3 regions of the Shewanella rhizosphaerae genome follow, and region 3 is predicted to be linked to each of the others. Evidence: predicted binding sites of a transcription regulator. Region 3 holds the regulator's gene; each other region holds the start of a gene.
What was found. Region 3 encodes LexA, which represses DNA repair genes until DNA is damaged. Its sites were predicted from a motif close to TACTGTATNNNNATACAGTA; they were not measured.
Positions count from the first base shown of each region.

Region 1 (7,342 bases), 1.3 Mb from region 3:
TACCTTAAGGTGTAAACCTGTGTCTTGAAGGGCCGACCCCAGAATTAAAAAAAGCGCATCCCAAAGGGGGCGCTTTTTTGCTGTCTAGATTTTGTAACTCGCTTTAGCTCTAGCTACTTTTAAGTGCTCAAAAGTTTAGCGTAGCTGCTTGAGCTCATAGAGAAGATCCAGCGCCTGTCTCGGCGTCAGGCTGTCGGGATCTATGGTATCTAACCTGTCCAGCGCCTTTGAGGTCTCCGGCATGGTCATGCTCAGCTGGGCCTGTCTCAGTTCAGGGAGCCCCTCCTCTCTATCCCGGCTCTCAAGATGATGCAGCTTGTGCTTGGCTGCCTGCACCACCTTGGCCGGAACACCAGCCAGCGCCGCGACTTGAAGGCCATAACTCTTACTCGCCGCACCTTCCTGCACCGCGTGCATGAAGGCGATGGTGTCGTCATGCTCTATGGCGTCGAGGTGCACGTTGGCCACATTTTCCATCTGATCCGGCAGCTGGGTTAGCTCAAAATAGTGGGTGGCAAACAATGTCATAGACTTTAAGTTCTGCGCCAGATGCTCAGCGGCGGACCAGGCCAGGGATAAGCCATCATAGGTCGAGGTGCCACGGCCAATCTCATCCATCAATACCAGGCTCTCGGGCGTCGCGTTATGCAGTATGTTGGCGGTTTCCGTCATCTCCACCATGAAGGTCGAGCGGCCGGAGGCGAGATCGTCCGCCGCGCCAATACGGGTAAAGATGCGATCCACAGGGCCGATGGCGGCTTTCTGGGCCGGCACGAAGCTACCTATATGGGCCATAAGGGTGATCAGAGCCACCTGACGCATATAGGTCGACTTACCACCCATGTTAGGACCGGTAACGATCAGCATGCGCCTTGCCGGGTTGAGGCTGACAGGGTTGGCAATAAACGGCGTCTGACTGACGCGCTCGACCACTGGGTGTCTTCCCGCCTCGATATGTATGCCGCTCTGGGCCGTGAGTTCTGGTCTGTGATAGTCAAGCTGCTCGGCGCGCTCGGCGAAGTTGGTGATCACATCAAGCTCCGCGGCGGCGCGGGCGAAGGCCTGTAGCTCGTGCAGGCGCGGCATTAATAGATCGAACAGTTCTTCCCACAGCTGTTTCTCTAACGCCAGCGCCTTGCCCTGACTGGACAGTACCTTCTCCTCATGCTCTTTAAGCTCGGCGACGATGTAACGCTCGGTGTTCTTAAGGGTTTGTCTGCGCTGGTAGCTCATAGGCACCAGATCCGACTCGCGGCGGCTTACCTCTATGTAGTAGCCGTGCACCCGGTTGTAGCCCACCTTGAGGGTCGAGGCGCCGGTGGCAGCCTTCTCCCGAGCTTCCAGCTCGGCGAGGTAGTCGGTTGCCCCCTGGCTGAGTTTGCGCCACTCATCCAGCTCTGCATGATAGCCCTCTTTAATCACTCCACCGTCGCGGATCAGCATGGGCGGGTTGTCGACGATGGCGCGGCTTAGAAGGGCATGCTCTTCGGGAAACTCGCCGATAGATTGCGACAGGGTACGTAGATGTGCGCTGTGACAATCGGCTAGCTGTTGCTGTATTTCTGGCAATAGGGCTAGTGCCTGACGCAGGCGGGCAAAGTCACGGGGGCGGGCGCTGCGGATGGCCAAACGCGCGGTAATACGCTCTATGTCGCCCAGGGCTTTTAGCTGCTCATGTAGACTCTCGTGATAGCCATTGTCCAGCAGCTCGTCTATGGCATCATGACGGGCGCGGATGATGTTGTGGTTGCGCAGCGGCTCGTGGATCCAGCGCTGCAACATACGGCTGCCCATGGGAGTTGCCGTGTTATCCAGTACCGAGGCCAGGGTGTTGTCGCTGCCGCCTTGCAGGTTACGGGTCAGCTCCAGATTCTTACGGGTGGCAGCGTCCAGCACTATGCTGTCGCACTGATTGAAGCGGGTGATAGCGTTGATATGGGGCAGGGCGGTCCGCTGGGTATCTTTCACATACTGGATAAGACAGCCGGCCGCCTGTAGCGATAGCCTGACTTCTCCCAGGCCAAAGCCATAGAGATCTTTGGTGCCGAACTGTTCCAGCAGTAGCTTATAGCTGGTGTCGTAGTCGAACTCCCATTCGGGACGGCGACGCTTACCCGACAGTGAGGCGATCAAAGCTGGCTCGCTGAAATCTTCGCTGTAGAGCAGCTCTGCGGGATTGGTGCGTTGCAGCTCGGCTTCCAGCGCCTCTTTGCTGGCCAGTTCGGTGACCACGAAGCGTCCGGATGAGACATCCAGGGTCGCGTAACCAAAACCCACCTTGCCGTGATAGACGGCGGCCAGCAGGTTGTCTTGCCGCTCCTGCAGCAGGGCCTCATCAGTGAGTGTCCCCGGGGTGACGATGCGGACAATCTTACGTTCTACCGGCCCCTTGGTCGTGGCGGGATCGCCTATCTGCTCGCAGATAGCCACAGATACCCTGAGCTGCACAAGCTTAGCAAGATAGCCTTCTACCGCATGGTAGGGGATGCCTGCCATGGGGATAGGATCGCCGCCACTCTTGCCGCGAGCGGTCAGGGAGATCCCCAGCAGCTCTGAGGCCCGCTTAGCATCGTCGTAGAAGAGCTCGTAAAAATCTCCCATACGATAAAAAAGCAACATATCGGGTGTTTCGGCTTTCAGCGTCAGGTATTGACGCATCATGGGGGTGTGCTTTTCAAGATGTTGAGTATCGACGGCGTTCATGAATTAACCAAGGTATCCTGCTACAAAAATGTCTGTCATAGCCCTTCGGCTAGCACAGAATGAATGGCCACAATACTAACAATAAATTGATGGCGGTTGCGCATTTATCCTGCCTGTTTGGATAAATTTAGTGCTAATGCGCCCGGGAAAATTTGACCGGCTTTGGTTAAGGCCGGATAAAAATAATCGCATACAGTACTTGATACTGTATGATTGTACAGTATACTAGGTTGCATATTGAGACAGCCTAAAGCGATGCAGAAACCGTCTGCGGGCTTTAACTTAACGGATACCCCACAGCGCAGCGTCTGTGATTGAGAGGAAAGCAGAATGAAGATTGATGCGAATAAAGAGAAAGCCCTGAGCGCGGTCCTTGGCCAGATTGAGAAGCAGTTTGGTAAAGGCTCTATCATGAAGCTAGGTGAAAACCGCTCTATGGATGTTGAGACTATCTCAACGGGTTCTCTGTCGCTTGACGTTGCATTGGGTGCAGGCGGTCTGCCACTGGGGCGTATCGTTGAGATCTATGGCCCTGAATCTTCGGGTAAGACCACTCTGACACTGGAAGTGATTGCTGCTGCCCAGCGTGAAGGTAAGGTTTGTGCATTCATCGACGCCGAGCACGCGCTGGATCCTATCTATGCACAAAAACTCGGTGTGGATATCGATAACCTGCTGTGTTCTCAGCCAGATACCGGTGAGCAGGCGCTTGAGATCTGTGACGCTCTGACTCGCTCTGGTGCCGTCGACGTGATCATCGTCGACTCGGTTGCCGCCCTGACGCCTAAGGCGGAAATTGAGGGTGAGATCGGTGATTCTCACATGGGTCTTGCGGCGCGTATGATGAGTCAGGCGATGCGTAAGCTAGCGGGTAACCTGAAGCAATCTAACACCTTGCTGATCTTCATCAACCAGATCCGTATGAAGATAGGCGTGATGTTCGGTAACCCTGAGACCACTACCGGTGGTAACGCGCTTAAGTTCTACGCCTCTGTTCGTCTGGATATTCGTCGCACCGGCGCCATCAAGGACCGTGAAGAGGTCATTGGTAACGAGACTCGCGTTAAGGTGGTGAAGAACAAGATTGCCGCGCCATTCAAACAGGCAGAGTTCCAGATCCTTTATGGTGAAGGTATTAACCGTACCGGTGAGTTGGTAGACCTTGGCGTGATGCACAAGCTGATTGAAAAGTCAGGCGCCTGGTATAGCTACAAGGGTGACAAGATTGGCCAGGGCCGTGCCAATGCCGGTAAATACCTGGTAGAGAACCCAGAGATTGGCGCCGAAATCGACCAGGCGTTACGCGCCATGTTGCTGGGCGGTGGTCAAGCGGTGGCTCAGTCGGCCACAGGCGATGAGAACGTCGACCTGGAAACCGGTGAAGTATTTTAAGCTCGCCGAGTCAACTAAGCCTTTCCTTAAGACTCTGGCTTTGTAATGGCTAGGTTTCGTAATGGCTCTGGCTTTGTAATGACTATGGTTTCTCAATGACGATGTCGGCGATGCAAGTCGCGGTGGGCCTGCTGGCTCGCCGCGATTATTCCCGCTATCAGATAAAGAGTAAGCTGAACCAGAAAGGCTTTGCTGACGGTGAGATAGAGGCTGTTCTTGGTCAATGTGAAAGCCAAGGATATCTCGATGATGCCAGGTTTGCCGGGCTCTTGTTGCGCTCTCATATTGCTAAAGGCCATGGTCAGAATAAGATACGCCAATCTATGTCCCAAAAGGGGCTGACCAAAGAGATTATCGAGTCTAGCCTCAATCAGAGTGACTGCGACTGGTTCGAGCTAGCAAGACAGAAGGCTGCTAAGAAATATGCCACTAGCGGCCCCATCCAAGATCAGAAAGAGCGCGCCAAACGAGTGCGTTATCTTCTCTCCCAAGGCTTTGGCTTCGATCAGGTCGCCTATGCCTTAGAGGTCGACCCAGACTTAGATTAATACCGCGTCTATATTCGGGCTTATGCTGGGTTCTAGTCCACTATCCTGATTTCGCTTTATCTTCTTCCGCGCGCTACCGCTATAAGACCCAATGGAAACTTAGCCTTTTTAGGCTTTCTTTGGGGATCCTCGGCTAAACCTCTGGTTGTTCATCTATAGACTGCTTATAATGCTGGGCTAACTGAGCATCGTCGGTGAGCCTTTTGCTTTCATCGCTAAAATAATCAAATTCAGGATGATTTCATGTATCAAACCACTGCAGCGCTGAGAAGTGCTTTCTTGGAGTTTTTCCGCAGAAACGGTCACCAGGTTGTGGACAGCAGTTCACTGGTACCTGGCAATGATCCCACCTTGCTATTTACCAACGCAGGGATGAACCAATTTAAAGATGTTTTCCTTGGGGAAGACAAGCGCGACTACAGCCGCGCCACCACGGCACAGCGCTGCGTGCGCGCCGGTGGTAAGCACAACGACCTGGATAATGTCGGTTACACCGCACGTCACCACACCTTCTTCGAAATGCTGGGTAACTTCAGCTTCGGTGATTATTTCAAGCAAGATGCGATTCGCTTCGCCTGGACCTTCCTGACCGAAGAACTCAAGCTGCCAAAAGAGCGCCTGTGTGTCACCGTCTATGAGACAGACGATGAAGCCTTCGAGATCTGGAACAAAGAGATTGGCGTCGCGGCCGAGAACATCATCCGCATCGGCGATAATAAGGGCGCCGCATTCGCCTCTGATAACTTCTGGCAGATGGGCGATACCGGTCCTTGTGGCCCTTGTACCGAGATCTTCTACGATCACGGCGAGCACATCTGGGGCGGCCGTCCCGGCACACCGGAAGAAGATGGTGACCGCTTCATCGAGATCTGGAACATAGTCTTCATGCAGTATAACCGTCAAGCCGACGGCACCATGGATCCACTGCCTAAGCCTTCTGTCGATACCGGTATGGGCATCGAGCGTATCGCCGCTATCATGCAGGGTGTGCACTCAAACTATGAGATCGATATCTTCCAGTCACTGATCAAGAAGACCGCCGAGATCCTCGGCGTGACCGATCTGGAGAACAAGTCGCTGCGCGTAGTCGCCGACCATATCCGTTCTTGCGCCTTCTTGGTGGCCGATGGTGTGATGCCATCAAACGAGGGCCGTGGTTACGTATTGCGCCGCATCATCCGCCGCGCCGTGCGTCATGGTAATAAGCTAGGGGCTACCGAGGCCTTCTTCTACAAGCTGGTGCCTACACTGATCGAAGTGATGGGCGATGCGGCTAAAGAGCTGGTGGCGACCCAGGCGATCGTCGAAAAGGCGCTTAAGGCGGAAGAGGAGCAGTTTGCTCGTACTCTGGAGCGTGGTCTTGGTATTCTCGATAATGCCCTGAGCCAGCTAGAGGGTAAGGAGCTTGACGGTGAGACCGCCTTTAAGCTGTACGACACCTATGGTTTCCCGGTTGATTTGACGGCTGACGTCTGCCGTGAGCGTGATATCACGGTCGATGAAGCTGGCTTCGAGGCGGCCATGGCCGAGCAGCGCAGTCGCGCCCAGGCGGCGGGGCAGTTCGATACCGATTACAACGATAGCCTGAAGATCGATGCCGAAACCGAGTTTTGCGGTTATAGCGACCTTAATGGCGAAGCCAAGGTCATCGGCCTCTATGTCGATGGTCAGGCGGTCGACGCGCTAGCCGAAGGCGACCAAGGTGTGGTGGTACTCGATAGCACGCCATTCTACGGTGAGTCAGGTGGCCAGTGTGGCGACAAGGGCCAGCTGAGCGCAGAAGGTGTCGAGTTCGAGGTGAAGGACACGCAAAAATATGGTCAGGCAATGGGCCATATCGGTCTGGTCAAGGCCGGCAGTATCGCTATGGGTCAAACCCTTAACGCGGCAGTGGACAAGAAGCTCAGACATCGCACCGAGTTGAACCACTCTGTGACTCACTTGCTACACGCCGCGCTGCGTCAGGTGCTGGGTACTCACGTGAGCCAGAAGGGCTCTCTGGTTGAGCCTGAGCGTCTGCGTTTCGACTTCTCTCACTTCGAAGCGGTTAAGCGTGAAGAGCTTAAGCAGGTCGAAGATCTGGTTAACACTCAGATCCGTCGCAACCACGAGCTGAAGGCCGAGGTGATGGATATCGACCAGGCGAAAGAGAAAGGCGCCATGGCCTTGTTTGGTGAGAAATATGACTCACAGGTTCGCGTGGTGACCATGGGTGACTTCTCTATCGAGCTGTGTGGTGGTACTCATGTGGGTCGCACTGGCGATATCGGTCTGTTTAAGATCACCTCTGAAGGCGGTATCGCAGCCGGTATCCGTCGTATCGAGGCGGTCACAGGAGCCGCAGCAATTGCCTATGTGGGTGAGCAGCAGGCGCAGCTTGAACAAGCCGCCGCGCTACTTAAGGGCGACAGCGCCTCGGTAGTGGCTAAGCTTAAGGCTCAGTTGGATAAGACTAAGCAGCTTGAGAAAGAGCTATCTCAGCTTAAAGACAAGCTAGCGGCCGCGACCAGCGCCGACCTAGCTGGTGAGGCTCAGGAGCTTGCTGGCGTTAAGGTACTGGTTAAGTTGCTCGAAGGCGTCGAAGCAGGTGCACTGCGTGGCCTGCAGGATGAGCTGAAGCAGAAGCTGCAATCTGGCATAGTTGTGCTTGGCATCGCCGGAGATGCCAAGGTGAACCTGATTGCCGGCGTCACCAAAGA
Region 1 is NZ_CP080420.1:1,390,052-1,397,393, forward strand. Features, by position in the region: gene mutS (DNA mismatch repair protein MutS) at 136-2,703, opposite strand; gene recA (recombinase RecA) at 3,034-4,095, shown strand; gene recX (recombination regulator RecX) at 4,191-4,643, shown strand; gene alaS (alanine--tRNA ligase) at 4,887-7,342, shown strand, end outside.
Region 1: the regulator LexA is predicted to act here: its motif matches at 2,907-2,926, upstream of recA (recombinase RecA).

Region 2 (7,342 bases), 2.3 Mb from region 3:
ATTGGGTCAAGTCGTTAGAATTAAATAAGATAAGCAATTTAGAGTTAAGGTGTCTGTTTATGTGTGAGTTGCTGGCCATGAGCGCCAATGTGCCCACGGATATCGTGTTTAGTTTTACCGGGCTGGCAGAGCGTGGTGGCGTTACAGGTCCCCATGTAGATGGTTGGGGGATCACCTTCTATGAGGGTAAGGGGAGTCGCACCTTCAAGGATGCCTGCCCCAGCAGCGAGTCTCATGTGGCGCAATTGATCAAGTCTTACCCCATCAAGAGTGAAGTGGTGGTCAGTCATATCCGCCAGGCCAATCGCGGCTGTGTGTCGCTGGAAAATACCCATCCCTTCACCCGTGAGTTATGGGGACGCTACTGGACCTATGCCCATAATGGTCAGCTTAGCGATTATCAGCAAAAATTTGCGGTGCGCCGTTATCAGCCTGTGGGTGACACCGACAGCGAACTGGCGTTTTGCTGGATTCTAGAAAAGGTGGTGGAGCGCTTCGGCGACGAGGCGCCGGCGGATCTGCTGCCCGTTTATCGGTTTATCGCCACCCTGGCCGATGAGATCCGTGCCCTAGGTGTGTTTAACATGATCTTGAGTGATGGTGAGCACCTGATGAGCTATTGCAGCAATAACCTGTGTCACATCACCCGCCGAGCTCCCTTTGGTAAGGCCAAGCTTATCGATACCGACGTGGTGATCGATTTCGACAAGGAGACCACCCCCAACGATATCGTCACAGTTATCGCGACCAGGCCGCTGACCGATAACGAAGACTGGCATATTCTGAAGCCCGGAGAGTGGAAGCTGTTCGCCCGGGGTGAGCTTGTTTTAACTCAAGAAGGCTGAAGCCAAGAGAGCTTAGGTTAAAAGGGCTTAAGTTAAAGGGCTTAAGCTAAAGGGCTTAAGCCAAGCATACGACTAGTTGTAAACCTTGGAAAAAGAGAAGGGGCCTAAGGCCCCTTTTTAATGCTGATGTTGGTAATGCTAATCTTTCGGGCAGTATGTGCGAAGGATTCAGACAAGTAACTCAGTCTATGTCTGATTGTCTATGGTTGACTGTCATGGCCGATTTTTTAATGGTTGGCTTTCTACGGCTGACTTTCTACGGCTGACTTTCTATGGGTGAGATTGGTTTTGTCTATCTACGAGGGCCTTGGTCTGTTCACCTGTCTGTTGATTCGCCGGTTTATTGGTCTGCTCGTTGGTTTGCGCCATAGTCGGCTCACTGTACTGATAATTAAGCAGGGTGATATCTAGCTGTTTGCTGCCTTTCTCGAAGTGGGTCAGCCTGATAGGCAGATAGCCGAGCTCAGGCGACATCCAGAAAAAGGTCTGGCGTTTGTCGTTGTCCCGCACCACTTCTATCTTGACCGTCTCATAGGTGCCGCTGGAGATCACCATGCGCTCCTTGCCGACCACTTTAAAGTCATACTCATCTATCTCGCCGCTCTTGAGCATCTTGTAGTGCAGCTTATTGCTGCCCTTCATGATATCTAGCCTAAACTGCAACTGAACCATCAAGGGGTCGAAGAGATCCGGGGTATAGGGAAACTTTGCCCTTTCATCCTTATAGCGGCTGTGCACCAGTTTCTGATCCAGTACATAGGCGGATTGTTCCTGATAGTCGGAGCCGGTGCCGCTGCGGTTATGGGTAAAGCGCATGGGGATAAGCTGCTCTCCCTCCTTGCTGAAGGTGCTGATGACGGTGCGTTTATCCCACAGCATCAAGAGGCTGACGTCGCTGTCGAAACGATATTGGTACAAGTTGCCCTGAGGCGCCGGCAGCTGATAGCGCGCCTTACCCAGCTCTATGCTGCCGTAGTTCACCTGATACTCGGCCGTGTGGGGGGTCAAGGGGTATTCATCGGCCTGTGCGCTAAGAGCAATGGCACAGAAAGATGAAATCATGAATGCGGATTTGAATATCGACAAGGCCTTCTCCCGGTAACTATAGGTTAAAAGGGTAATGCAAACACTAGGGTCGCCAGATCCGGCTGCCACTCATACTTGGACAGCTTAACCCTACCTCGGTTCACTTCTATCGCTTCACTTCTTAATCTCTGCATCTGCTCGATAAAATGGGGACTGGTCTCGGGAAAGGCTATTTTGCCTTGGCTGTTGATCACCCTATGCCAGGGAAGCGCCAATGTATCGGGCGCCATCTTTAGGGCGCGGGAGACATAGCGCGCCCGCCCGGGTAGCCCCGCGAGATCGGCTATCTTGCCATAGGAGCTGACCTTCCCCTCGGGGATCAGGGCAATCACATGCCATATCTTGGCCATGGGTGATAACTGTGTCTGATCCACGCGTTCTCCGTTTGGGCCCTAAGGCCTCTGCTTATTTCGGTTAATGATCTATTGTTTAAGCCCAGAGTGCTTAACTCAAAGTGTTTAGCTCAATGCGCTTAATTCAGTGCGTTTAACTTAAGCACGCCTCTGTCCGGCTTAAGGCTATGTTCTGATAGTAAACCAGATTTTTTATAATTTCTAAGGTTAAAAGGAGAGTCAATCTATCCGAGAGCCTGAGCGGCGGAGAGGCGAGAGAGGCGAGAGAGGCGAGAGAGGCGAGATGAGGGAGATAGTCGCTGTAGTGCTTGGCCGCTTGGCAGTGAGTTGTCAGGGGAAAAAGAACAGACAGGTTCTTGTCGCTTGGCCTGTCTGTTCTACTCTCTGCTCGCTTGTCTGTGTGAAGCGAGGTGTATCGCTAGCCTTGCGCGCCCAAGGCGTTTGGCTGCGCCTGTGATAACGCCTGTTTGGCACCAAAGCGGTGAAACAGTACCAGGCCTATGGCGGCAAGCAGGCCGAAGCCGCCTATGATGTACCACATCAGGGCTGGCTGCCCGGCGCCCTTAGCCACTTCGGCGTAGAGGTAACCCGATAGTGGGCCCGCCAGCAGGAAGCCGATGGCCGATGAGACGAAATAGTAGCCCATAAACATCGCCTTCTTATCCTGGGGCGCGAAGCTGGCCACATATTCCTGGCTCTTAGGGGACGCCACCATCTCGCCGATAGAGAAGACTAAGATAGAGGTAAGCACCATGGCGCCGCCCATGAGGATGCCGTGGGCCAGTCCGCCCAGCGCCGTGCCCAGTGCCAGGATGAGGGTGCCGGCCACCAGTACGGGTAGTGGACTGAAGCGCTCGGCGATGCGGCTCACCATCACCTGCATCAGCACGATCGAGAGAAAGTTCAAGCCGATAAGGTACTCGGGGTTCACCTGACGATACTGCTGGGCGAACTGCTGGCTATATTGACTCGCCAGCTCTGGGCTTTGTGCGATGGCGCCAAGGGCTGTGCCCAGCTCCTCCTTTGGGATCATTACCTTGGCATGGACCAAGTCGAAGTAGGCCTCTGACAGGCTCAGGCTTCCTGCGGTGTAGGCTTTTGCCGCGTTCAGTAGCTCGTCGCTGAGCAGAGAGATATCCACGGGGGCGAAGAAGACGAGCAGTCCGGGCCAGGGGGCGAGCATGGCGACCAGATCTGAGGTATCGACAAAGTCACGGATATAGATGGGTAGGGTGATGAAGATCTGCTGGTAGACCATCCAGAAACCGGAGAGGATAAGCAGGTAGATCACGAAGGGTTTGTTGCCCAGGGCGATCTTCTGTTGATACCAGGGCAGTTGCTTATCTGACTTGGCCAGCGTGTTCCAGAGAAAATGCAGACTAAACCACACCAGATAGATGGTGAGGCACTGCTCGCCACTGATCCACTTGGCGCCGTAGGAGAGCAGGATCACTAAGGTGCCGAAAAACAGCAGGGCAAAACGGGCGTTGCCCAGCACCTCTTGGATGTCTCTCAATACCTGAGACAGCGGCTTGCCCCGCTGCTGGTGGGGATCCGTCGGCTCGCGATAGAAGAAGGTCGCCGGTATGAAGTTAATGCCTATCCAGATCGCCGACATGATGAAGACCCAGTCCCAGCTGATGGCGCGGACATAACCTGCGATGAAGGGGCCGAGGAAGCCGCCCACATTGACCATCATATAGAAGATGCCAAAACCCAGGCCGCGGTTGGTGTGATCTGTGGTGCGTGCCACAGTGCCCGTCACCACAGGTTTAAAGCAGGCCGCGCCTATGGCGACCCCCATGAAGGCGATGAAGAAGCCGCTAAAGCTGCTCACCTGTCCCAGGAGGAAATAGCTGGGACACATGATGGCGTAGGCGATCAGGAACATCTTACGGTAGCCATAGCGATCGGCCAGTGCGCCGGTAAGTACGGGAAACAGGTAGAGAAAGAAGGGGATCATCCCCTGCAACAGACCACGCTCCTGTTCGCTAAAGCCTAAGCCGCCTTGATGGGCGGGAGAGGTCATGTAGAGGGAGGAGAGGGTAAAAAAGCCATACCAGGCGAGACGCTCGAAGATCTCCATGGTATTGGCCACATAAAAGGTACTGGGCAATGGGGTACGTGTAGGGGTCGTCATTATTACTCTCGTATATTGTATACATTTGTTTAATTATGCTATCGGCTTGAGCGATGAAATACAAGTCGGCGGCATGGCCTGGCCTGAAGAGAAAACCCGATTGCGGTTGCCTTTAATGTGATTTCGGTCATAATGGCGCCACTTTATATGCCTAATTTGATTAACCAGAACCTGAGACTATGCCTGTACTCGATATATTGACCATTCCCGATGAGCGCCTGAAACGTAAGGCCAAGCCCGTAGAAGACATTGCCGCCGTGCAAGGTTTTATCGATGATCTGATCGAAACCATGTACCACACAGACGATGGCATAGGGCTCGCCGCTACTCAGGTGGGCAGCGAACACGCCATCTTAGTGATCGATCTGTCTGAGGATCGCGATCACCCCTTGGTGGTGATCAACCCTGAGTTCGTCGAGCGTTCGGGTGAGATCGTCGGCGAGGAGGGTTGTCTCTCAATTCCTGGCTACCGCGCCAAGGTGACACGTTTCGAGAAGGTGAAGGTCAAGGCGCTTAACCGTCAGGGGGAGGCTTTTGAGATCGAGAGCGATGACTTCCTAGCAATCGTCCTGCAACACGAGATGGATCATCTCGATGGCAAGGTCTTTATCGAGCATTTGTCGCCCCTCAAGCAGCAGATAGCGCTCAAGAAGGTAAAGAAATATCGCTAATCGATAGCGATAGCCGATAACCCATAACCGATAAAACCACCCTAGGGTGGTTTTTTTGTGTCTGTCTGCCGCTTACCGGCTCGATGCTTTGGGGTGATTTTCTACTCCAATCTCAGGTTTCTCTGCTTGCGATCTGTCAATTTATAAATATACTGTATTTATATACAGTATATGTGCGATATTTATGTTGAGTGTTGCTCGGACGTCAAGCATGGCGATAGCTTAAGTCAGGTCTAAGCCTATAGTCCGATTTCCGAGGGGGCGCTTAACCGAACCGAATGAAAGCGGGTGCATTATGGCCTTGGCAGATCTTCAACTTGAACGTTTACTCCAGCGCAGCGATCTCTGGCGCGGCGATGTCTATCATCCCCAGCAAATGGGGCTGGACAGCGGCTATCCCGAGCTTAATCGCCATCTGGGACAGAGAGGCTGGCCCAGTCAGGGGCTGTGTGAGATCTTCTGCTCCAGCGAAGGGATCGGCGAGTTGAGCCTGGCGCTGCCTCTGATGCGCCGTCTGATCCCTAGGCAATCGAGGGAGGGAAGTGCTGCCGGGTTGGTGAGTCTGGTGGCGCCGCCTCACGTGCCTTATCCCCAGTCGCTGGCGATGCAGGAGATAGATGTCAGCCGTCTCCTGTGGGTCGATACCCAGACGCCGAAGGAGCAGCTTTGGGCGCTTGAACAGATCTTAACCAGCGGCGCCTCGCCCCTGGTCTTATGTTGGCTCGAGGGTCTCAGTGTCAGTCAGGCCAGGCGCTTGCAGCTTGCCTGCGAGAAGGGCGAGAGCCTGTGTCTCTGTTATCTGCCAAGCAAGGTCAAGGATCAGGCTCATCCCGTGCCACTGCGGATCGCCTTGCAACCCAGCACTGAAAGCAACACAGGAACCAACATAGAAACCAATACAAAAACCAGTACCGAAACCAACACAAAAATGGGCAACGATAGGCTTCTCGAGACCCAGGTGGATATTCTAAAGCGCCGTGGGGGCTGGCCGGCGCCGCGCTTCTCCTTATCCCTGCTACCTGAGTTGCTGGCCCAGAGTCTGATGCTCGATGTGACTAAACAGCAGGAGCAGGATAAGAGATTGGAAAATGAGCTGGATAAGCAGCAGAGCGGTCAGATCTTACAAGGTCCCTGGAGTGCGTAGATGTTGTGGCTGGCGGTCTATTTTCCCCACTGGTTACTCCAGTATCAAAGCTATCATCAAGGCTTGCCCCAGGGCGGCGAGCTGGCCCTTTTTGAGCGTCAGTCGAGTCAGATCCTGATCGCATCGAGTGCTGCGGCTAAGCTGGGCGTGGAGCCGGGGCAGAGCCTGGCTACCGCCCAGACGCTCAGTCCATCGCTGCAACTGCTGGCCTATGACCCCTCCTTGAGTCAGGAGGCCAGCCATTGGTTGTGCCAGTGGAGCTATGGCTACAGTGCCAGGGTCGTGCCGCCTGTCTGCCCGTTTGAACAGGCCCAGCAGCATAGGCTAAATAAGCCGAGTAAGTCACATAAAGCAAGCAAATCGAGTCGATCCTATGATGTGCCCAGTGTGACAGACACCCTGCTGCTGGAGGTGGGCTCCATGGCAAAGATCTTCGGTGGTCTGGACAGGCTCATCTGTCAATATCAGAAGAGCGCCCAAGGCTATGGCCTCGAGTGTCAATTTGCCCTGGGGGAGAATGCCTTGCTGGCTCAGTTGGGAGCCAGGTATCTGCCGCTCACAGTGCCTGTTGAAGCTGGGTGTGATGAGCATAGGAATGCGGAACCAAGCCTTGAGCCTGAAAGAGGTGTCACGGCATCTACTCATCTTGCCAAACGAGAAGTGAGAGAATCGGCAAGAGAGGAGGAAGTCCAAGGAGAAGAAACCAAAGCCCAATCGATAGATGAGCAAGCGGGGGCATCTCTGGTGAGTTTACCTCAGATCAGTCTTAAGCAGATCGCGCCTCTGCCGCTCTCTATCTTGCCACTGCCAGGGCATGTGCTGCAGTCTTGCGAGAACATGGGGCTGACTCAGGTGCAGGCGCTGCTCGCCTTGCCTCTCAAGGAGCTTGGAGAGCGCTTTGGCGAGAGTGTCTTAACCCTGCTGGCTCAGCTCAAGGGGCAGCTGCCTCAGGTGCATGAGTTTTACCAGATGCCAGAGTCCTATCGTCATAAGCTTGAATTGCTCTATGAGGTGAGTCACCTCGAAGGCTTGGCCTTTCCCCTCGGGCGCATGCTAGCAACACTATCGGCCTATCTGGTGCAGCGCCAGCAGGCGGTGCTGGC
Region 2 is NZ_CP080420.1:2,440,186-2,447,527, reverse strand. Features, by position in the region: gene K0I63_RS10930 (class II glutamine amidotransferase) at 60-845, shown strand; gene K0I63_RS10925 (DUF3108 domain-containing protein) at 1,116-1,907, opposite strand; gene K0I63_RS10920 (MGMT family protein) at 1,955-2,281, opposite strand; gene K0I63_RS10915 (MFS transporter) at 2,703-4,424, opposite strand; gene def (peptide deformylase) at 4,604-5,095, shown strand; gene imuA (translesion DNA synthesis-associated protein ImuA) at 5,391-6,239, shown strand; gene K0I63_RS10900 (Y-family DNA polymerase) at 6,240-7,342, shown strand, end outside.
Region 2: the regulator LexA is predicted to act here: its motif matches at 5,246-5,265, upstream of imuA (translesion DNA synthesis-associated protein ImuA).

Region 3 (7,342 bases):
AGTGATTCACGCTCGTTGTAGCTCAGCGGCTGCAGCTCGAGATCCATTACCTGGCCGCCGGCCTCTTCGATGATGATCTGCGCCGCACCTGTGTCCCACTCGCCGGTTGGGCCGATGCGCACATAGCAGTCGGCGCGGCCCTCTGCCACCAGGCAGCTCTTTAGCGCCGCACCGCCAAGCACCACGAGTTCACAATGCTTAGGATGATTGAAGAGCTTCAACACAGATTGAGGATCCTGACGGCGGCTCACCGCCAGACGCAGGCAGGGCTCATCGTCTTTGGTCAGCTGCTTGCTGGCGATACGCACCTCGCCCTTGCTGCTACGCTTGTAGGCACCCAGGCCTGCCACGGCATAGTAGACCACACCCGTCATGGGCACATAGACGATTCCCATGATGGGACGATTGTGCTCGACCAGGGCGATGATCACCGAGAAGTCGCCGCTACCGGCGATAAACTCACCCGTGCCATCGAGAGGATCTACCAACCAGTAACGCTGCCAATCGGCGCGCTCGGAGAAAGGAATATCGGCCGCTTCTTCTGAGAGGACAGGGATCTCAGGGGTAAGGCTGCTTAGCTGAGAAGAGATGATCTCATGGGCCGCGATATCGGCAGAGGTTACCGGGGTATTGTCGGATTTCACCTCTTTGTCAAAACTGCCCTCGAGGTAGATCCCTTTGATGGCCTCACCCGCCTCGATGGCAATCGAAATCGCCTGCTCAACATACTCTTCTGGCTTCATCACAACTCCAACAGCCTACATCTGGCAATGCCTAATATGATAATTCGGATTAACTACTTTAGTTTTAGATGTTTCTGTGCCAAAAACAAGGCGCTAACGCTTCGAGATTCGGAAAAATCATCTTCTAATAACAGCTCAGACCACTGGCTCAATGGCCAGCGCACCACCTCTATAGGTTCGGGCTCGTCACCCTGCAATCGACTCTCATACAGATCTTCGGCGACGAAGATCTGCATCTTGCTGGCAAAGTAGCCGGGGGCCAGGCTCAACTCCATCAGATGGGTCAACTTACGCGCACCAAAACCTATCTCTTCCTGCAGCTCACGGTTGGCCGCCTCGGCATGGGTCTCACCGGGATCCACCAGGCCCTTGGGGAAACCCAGCTCATAGCTGTGGGTGCCCGCCGCATATTCGCGTCCCAGCAATAGCTCCTCGCCATGCACAGGCACCACCATCACGGCGCCACGGGCGTTGCCCTTCATGCGCTCATACTGGCGCTCAACCTGGTTCGAAAATTTTAAATGCACCTGCTCTATCTGAAACAGACGGCTCTGGGCAACAACTTCGGCATGTAGGATCTGCGGCTTTTTGTCCGGCATGAATCTTCCTGATAAAAATGGCGTTTGCTTAACCACTCAATCTTACTATGATGGGCCTAATCCACAACTCAAACCAAGGAATTTTTTTACTCGCTTTATGTTTCCCTGGAATAAGATAGATACCGTGCTACTGGATATGGACGGCACCCTGTTGGATCTGCATTTCGACAACCATTTCTGGCTTAGCCTGGTGCCTCAGGCCTTGTGTGAACAAAGGCAGATCCCTAAGGCCGACGCCCAACAACTGGTGGAGGATGCCTACGCCAAGGTGTTCGGCACCCTGGAGTGGTATTGCCTGGAATATTGGCAACAGGAGCTGGGTTTAGACATCCTGGCTTTGCACCACACTTTGGTGGACAGGATCCAGCTGCGTCAGGACAGCATGCCCTTTCTCACCGCTCTGGCCAGACACAGCAAGCGGCGCATCTTGGTCACCAACGCCCATCCCCACAGCCTGGCGCTGAAACTCGAGCATACAGATCTGGCTAACGGGCTCGATGAGATGCTCTCGAGTCACGCCACCGGCTATCCCAAGGAACACCCGCAATTTTGGCGTCACCTGTTTAATCAGTATTCCTTGGATCCCAGCCGCTGCCTGTTTATCGACGACAGCGAGCCCATACTACAGGCAGCCAAGAAGGCTGGCGTCGGCTACCAGCTGGGGATCAAGAATCCCGACAGCCAGAAGCCTCACAAGCAGTTTACCGACTTCCCGGCCATCGACGATTACCATCATCTGCTGCTCTCCCTTGAACAGGCGCAACTTGGCTAATAAATCACACTTTAGGCGCTAATCGCTTGATGGGATTGGGAGAAAATCTGGTTAATACTTGCACTGTATAAAATACTGTATATACTGACAGGTACTGTATGGAAAGACAGGATTAATCATGAGACCCTTAACCCCGAGACAAGCCGAGATTTTAGATCTGATAAAACGCAATATTGCCGACACGGGCATGCCGCCTACCCGTGCCGAGATTGCGCGTCGACTAGGCTTTAAGAGCGCCAATGCCGCCGAGGAACACCTCAAGGCCCTGGCCAAGAAAGGCTGCATCGAAATCATGCCCGGCACCTCGCGTGGCATCAAGCTGACCCAGGAAGAAGAGCCAGAAGATCTCGGCCTGCCCCTCATAGGTCAGGTAGCCGCCGGTGAGCCCATCCTGGCCCAGGAGCATGTGGAACAACACTATCAGGTTGACCCTAGCATGTTCCGCCCCAGCGCCGACTTCTTGCTACGAGTCAGAGGTGACAGTATGAAAGATATAGGTATTCTCGAGGGCGATCTGCTGGCGGTACATAAGGTCGAACAGGCAAGAAACGGCCAGATAGTCGTGGCCCGCGTGGAAGATGATGTAACGGTAAAACGCTTCGAGAAGCGTGGCAGCACCGTCTATCTGCATGCCGAGAATGAAGAGTATTCCCCTATCGTGGTGGACCTTACCACCCAGAGCCTGAGCATCGAAGGCCTGGCCGTCGGCGTTATTCGAAATGGAGACTGGCAATGAACAACCTAATGGGCATGGCGCCACGCCATCCAGGGCTGTGGGTCGATCTCGACAGCTCACTAAAGCGCAGCGATGGCAACACTATCTCTACCACGGCAAGTTCGACCCTGGGCAAGCAGGAGCTGCAGGCCCTCACCCCGGAGCTAGCCAGACTCAGTCAGCAGGGACAATGGGTGGTGTTGATCAGCCCACCTAACATAGGCTACAAACAGATGCTGGCCGATGGCGGTGTGCGTATGGATCGCATCCTCTTGGTACACACCAAGGATGAGGTCGAAACCCTGTGGGCGATGGAAAAAGCCCTCACAAGTGGTACATCCAGTGCGGTGATCTGCTGGGCACAAACCCTGGATGCCCGTGACAGTCGTCGCCTACAGATAGTTGCCAAGAATACCCGCGCCCTGGGAGTGGTGATCGAAGATGCGAACGGTCACTTACCTGCCAACCCTTTTCCCCAAGAGGATCTCAGCGGCCAGACCTTGAGTCTGTTCAGTTCGCTACACTGATATTCCGCGCCCTACCTTTCCATACAGACGCCCCGCAAGGGGCGTTTTTGTGTCTGTTTTGTTTAGCAAAATAAAATAAAAGTGATCTTGATCAATATTTAAACAGCCATTAAGTTAGTAAGAGATATCAACGATTATTTGTTATATCGCACAATTTGGTTGTCGGCTTGAGCGGCGAAAATGAACCTGTAATACCTCGCCCACGGAAGCTGAAATTGGTCTGATATATTCAGCCGTAAGTGCAAGCGTGGTCACCACCAGCAGAACAAGAGATTCACCACCGACGCACTTTGAAGTCATCGTTGCTTTTTTGGGAACTGAAGAGTTTGCATAGAGCCGAGACATACTGTGTGGCTCTTCTTTGTAGTTGCCTTCGCAATTGACAGAGGAGAAGTCTAGTGAAGCAAGTGTTGTGTTGTTTGCTGGCGTTGCTATTTACGCCCACCATACTCGCAGCAGATATGCCCCTGAACATGACATCAGGGGTCACAGAGATCAGCAATAAGGTGTTTAGCCTTCATATGACGATTCTCTATATCTGTTGTGCCATAGGCCTAGTCGTCTTTGGGGTGATGATCTACGCCATCATCAACCATAGGCGCTCTAAGGGTGCCGTCGCGGCAAACTTTCATGAGAGCACTAAGGTAGAGATCGCCTGGACGCTCGTTCCCTTTGTCATCTTGATCCTCATGGCAATCCCGGCCACCAAGACCCTCATCGCCATGGAAGATCCCAGCAATGCCGATCTCACCATCAAGATCACTGGCTCCCAATGGAAATGGCACTACAGCTATTTTGATCAAGACATCAGCTACTACAGCCTGCTGGCGACTCCCAGAGAACAGATAGAGGGCAAGGAGACCAAAGGCGAACACTACCTGTTGGAGGTCGACAAGCCACTGGTATTGCCGGTAAATCGTAAAATCCGCTTCCTGATGACCTCGGAAGATGTGATCCACTCCTGGTGGGTGCCGGCCTTCGCGGTAAAGAAAGATGCTAACCCGGGCTTTATCAACGAGGCCTGGACCCGCATCGACAAGCCAGGCATCTACCGTGGCCAGTGCGCCGAGCTTTGCGGCAAGGATCACGGCTTCATGCCGATCGTAGTACAGGTACTTTCCGAGGCCGATTTCGACAACTGGATTGTCGAGCAGGAGGCACAGGCCAGCGCGGCCGCCGCCGAGGCCCAGGCCGCACTGTCAAAAACCCTGACGAAAGAAGAGCTGATGACCCAGGGCGAACAGGTCTATATGGCCCGCTGCGCAGCCTGCCACCAGCCAAATGGTGCCGGTTTACCTGGTGTATTCCCGTCACTCATAGGCAGCCCAATCATCAAGGGCCCTGTCGCCGATCACCTAGATGTGGTGCTACATGGCCGCTCAGGCACAGCGATGCAGGCCTTCGCCCAGCAACTGACCGCCACAGAAATAGCCGCCGTGGTCACCTTCGAACGTAATGCCTGGGGTAACGACACGGGCGATACGGTTCAGGCAGCCGATGTCAATCAGGCAAACGCAGGCGCATCGAGCGGGGCTGATACAGGAGCAGATGCAGCTGCCGAAGCGGTTCAAGCTATGCCTACCCCGGCAGCCGAATCGAGTGCAGCAGCAAGCTCCGCCGCCGAGGAATCTCAAGCACCTGTGTTAGACGATCTGACCATGGATGAGCTGATGGCCAAGGGTGAACAGGTATATCTCGGTCACTGCGCCGCCTGTCATCAGGCCACAGGCATGGGATTACCCGGCGCCTTCCCGGCTCTCAAAGGCAGTGCCATCGCCACTGGGCCAGTTGAAAATCATCTGAACATAGTGCTTCACGGTAAGCCTGGCACCGCCATGCAGGCCTTCGCCAACCAGTTAACGCCACAGGAGCTCGCCTCGGTGATCACCTATGAGCGTAACGCCTGGGGTAACAACACAGGCGACATGGTTCAGGCAACAGACGTCAATCAACAGGGTCAATAGGGAGGCATTATGAATGCAATAACGCGTGAAGCAGATATGGATGCCACTCATATTGGCGAACATTCGACCCACCATGAGGAGCACCCGACGGGTATAAAACGTTGGCTGTTTACCACCAACCATAAAGATATTGGCACCCTGTATCTCTGGTTCAGTTTCATCATGTTCTTGACCGGCGGCGCCATGGCCATGGTGATCCGCGCCGAGCTGTTCCAGCCGGGTCTGCAACTGGTGGAGCCCAACTTCTTCAATCAGATGACCACGGTTCACGGCCTCATCATGGTGTTTGGCGCCGTGATGCCGGCCTTTACCGGCCTGGCCAACTGGCTGATCCCTATGATGATAGGCGCGCCAGACATGGCCCTACCGCGGATGAACAACTGGAGCTTCTGGATCTTGCCCTTCGCCTTTGCGATCCTGCTCAGCTCGCTGTTTATGGAGGGTGGCGGGCCTAACTTTGGTTGGACCTTCTACGCCCCGCTGTCGACGGCCTATAGCCCGGATAGCACGGCGCTGTTTGTCTTCTCGGTGCACATCATGGGTATCAGCTCCATCATGGGCGCCATCAACGTGATCGTGACCATAGTCAACATGCGCGCTCCGGGCATGAGCTGGATGAAGCTGCCACTGTTCGTCTGGACCTGGCTGATCACCGCCTTCCTGTTGATCGCCGTGATGCCGGTACTCGCCGGTACAGTGACCATGGTACTGACCGACAAGTTCTTCGGCACCAGCTTCTTCGACGCCGCCGGTGGTGGTGACCCAGTAATGTTCCAGCATATCTTCTGGTTCTTCGGCCATCCCGAGGTCTATATCATGATCTTGCCGTCCTTCGGCATCATCTCCGCCATAGTACCGGCCTTCAGCCGCAAGAAGCTGTTCGGCTACTCCTCCATGGTGTATGCCACCGCCAGTATCGCGATCCTCTCCTTCCTGGTCTGGGCGCACCACATGTTTACCACAGGTATGCCTGTGTTCGCCGAGCTCTTCTTCATGTATTGCACCATGTTGATCGCCGTGCCGACCGGAGTGAAGGTATTTAACTGGGTGGCCACCCTCTGGCGCGGCTCGCTCACCTTCGAGACGCCCATGCTGTTTGCACTCGCCTTTATCATACTCTTCACCATAGGCGGCTTCTCTGGGCTGATGCTGGCCATCACGCCTGTGGATTTCCAGTATCACGACACCTACTTCGTCGTGGCTCACTTCCACTATGTGCTGGTCTCGGGCGCTATCTTCTCCATCATGGCGGCGGCCTACTATTGGCTGCCTAAGTGGACCGGGCATATGTACAGCGAGAAACTCGGCAAGCTGCATTTCTGGTGCTCGGTGATCTCGGTGAACGTGCTCTTCTTCCCCATGCACTTCCTGGGACTGGCGGGCATGCCGCGACGCATTCCGGACTACTCGATTCAGTTTGCCGACGTTAACCAGATAGTCTCTATCGGCGGCTTCGCCTTCGGCCTGTCGCAACTGATCTTCCTGGTGGTGGTGATCAAGTGCATCCGCGGCGGCGAGCCGGCGCCCAGCAAGCCATGGGATGGTGCCGAGGGACTGGAGTGGACATTGCCGAGTCCGGCGCCCTACCACTCATTCTCGACACCACCCGAGGTGAAATAGCATGACGGACGCTAAGGCGTACTCCAACCGTAAGCTGATCGGCCTGCTGCTGTTAGGTTGCGTGGGCATGTTCGGCTTCGGATTCGCCTTGGTGCCTCTATACGATGTGCTATGTGAAAAATTAGGCATCAATGGTAAGACGCAATCGACTGCTGCCGAATATAAGGCGGTGACCATAGACACCAGCCGCACGGTAACGGTCGAATTTATGGCACAGACTCAGAAAGATATGCCCTGGGTCTTCGCCCCTGAGATGAAACGCATTCAGGTGCATCCGGGTGAGGTGATTCGTACTCAGTTTCACGCCAAAAACCTCTCGGCGCAGCAGATTGTCGGGCAGGCTATTCCCTCTGTCTCTCCGGGACAGGGCGCGGCCTATTTCCACAAGACAGAGTGCTTCTG
Region 3 is NZ_CP080420.1:133,219-140,560, reverse strand. Features, by position in the region: gene cysQ (3'(2'),5'-bisphosphate nucleotidase CysQ) at 1-743, opposite strand, end outside; gene nudE (ADP compounds hydrolase NudE) at 797-1,342, opposite strand; gene yrfG (GMP/IMP nucleotidase) at 1,440-2,114, shown strand; gene lexA (transcriptional repressor LexA) at 2,233-2,850, shown strand; gene K0I63_RS00635 (cell division inhibitor SulA) at 2,847-3,356, shown strand; gene coxB (cytochrome c oxidase subunit II) at 3,755-5,320, shown strand; gene ctaD (cytochrome c oxidase subunit I) at 5,330-6,940, shown strand; gene K0I63_RS00620 (cytochrome c oxidase assembly protein) at 6,942-7,342, shown strand, end outside.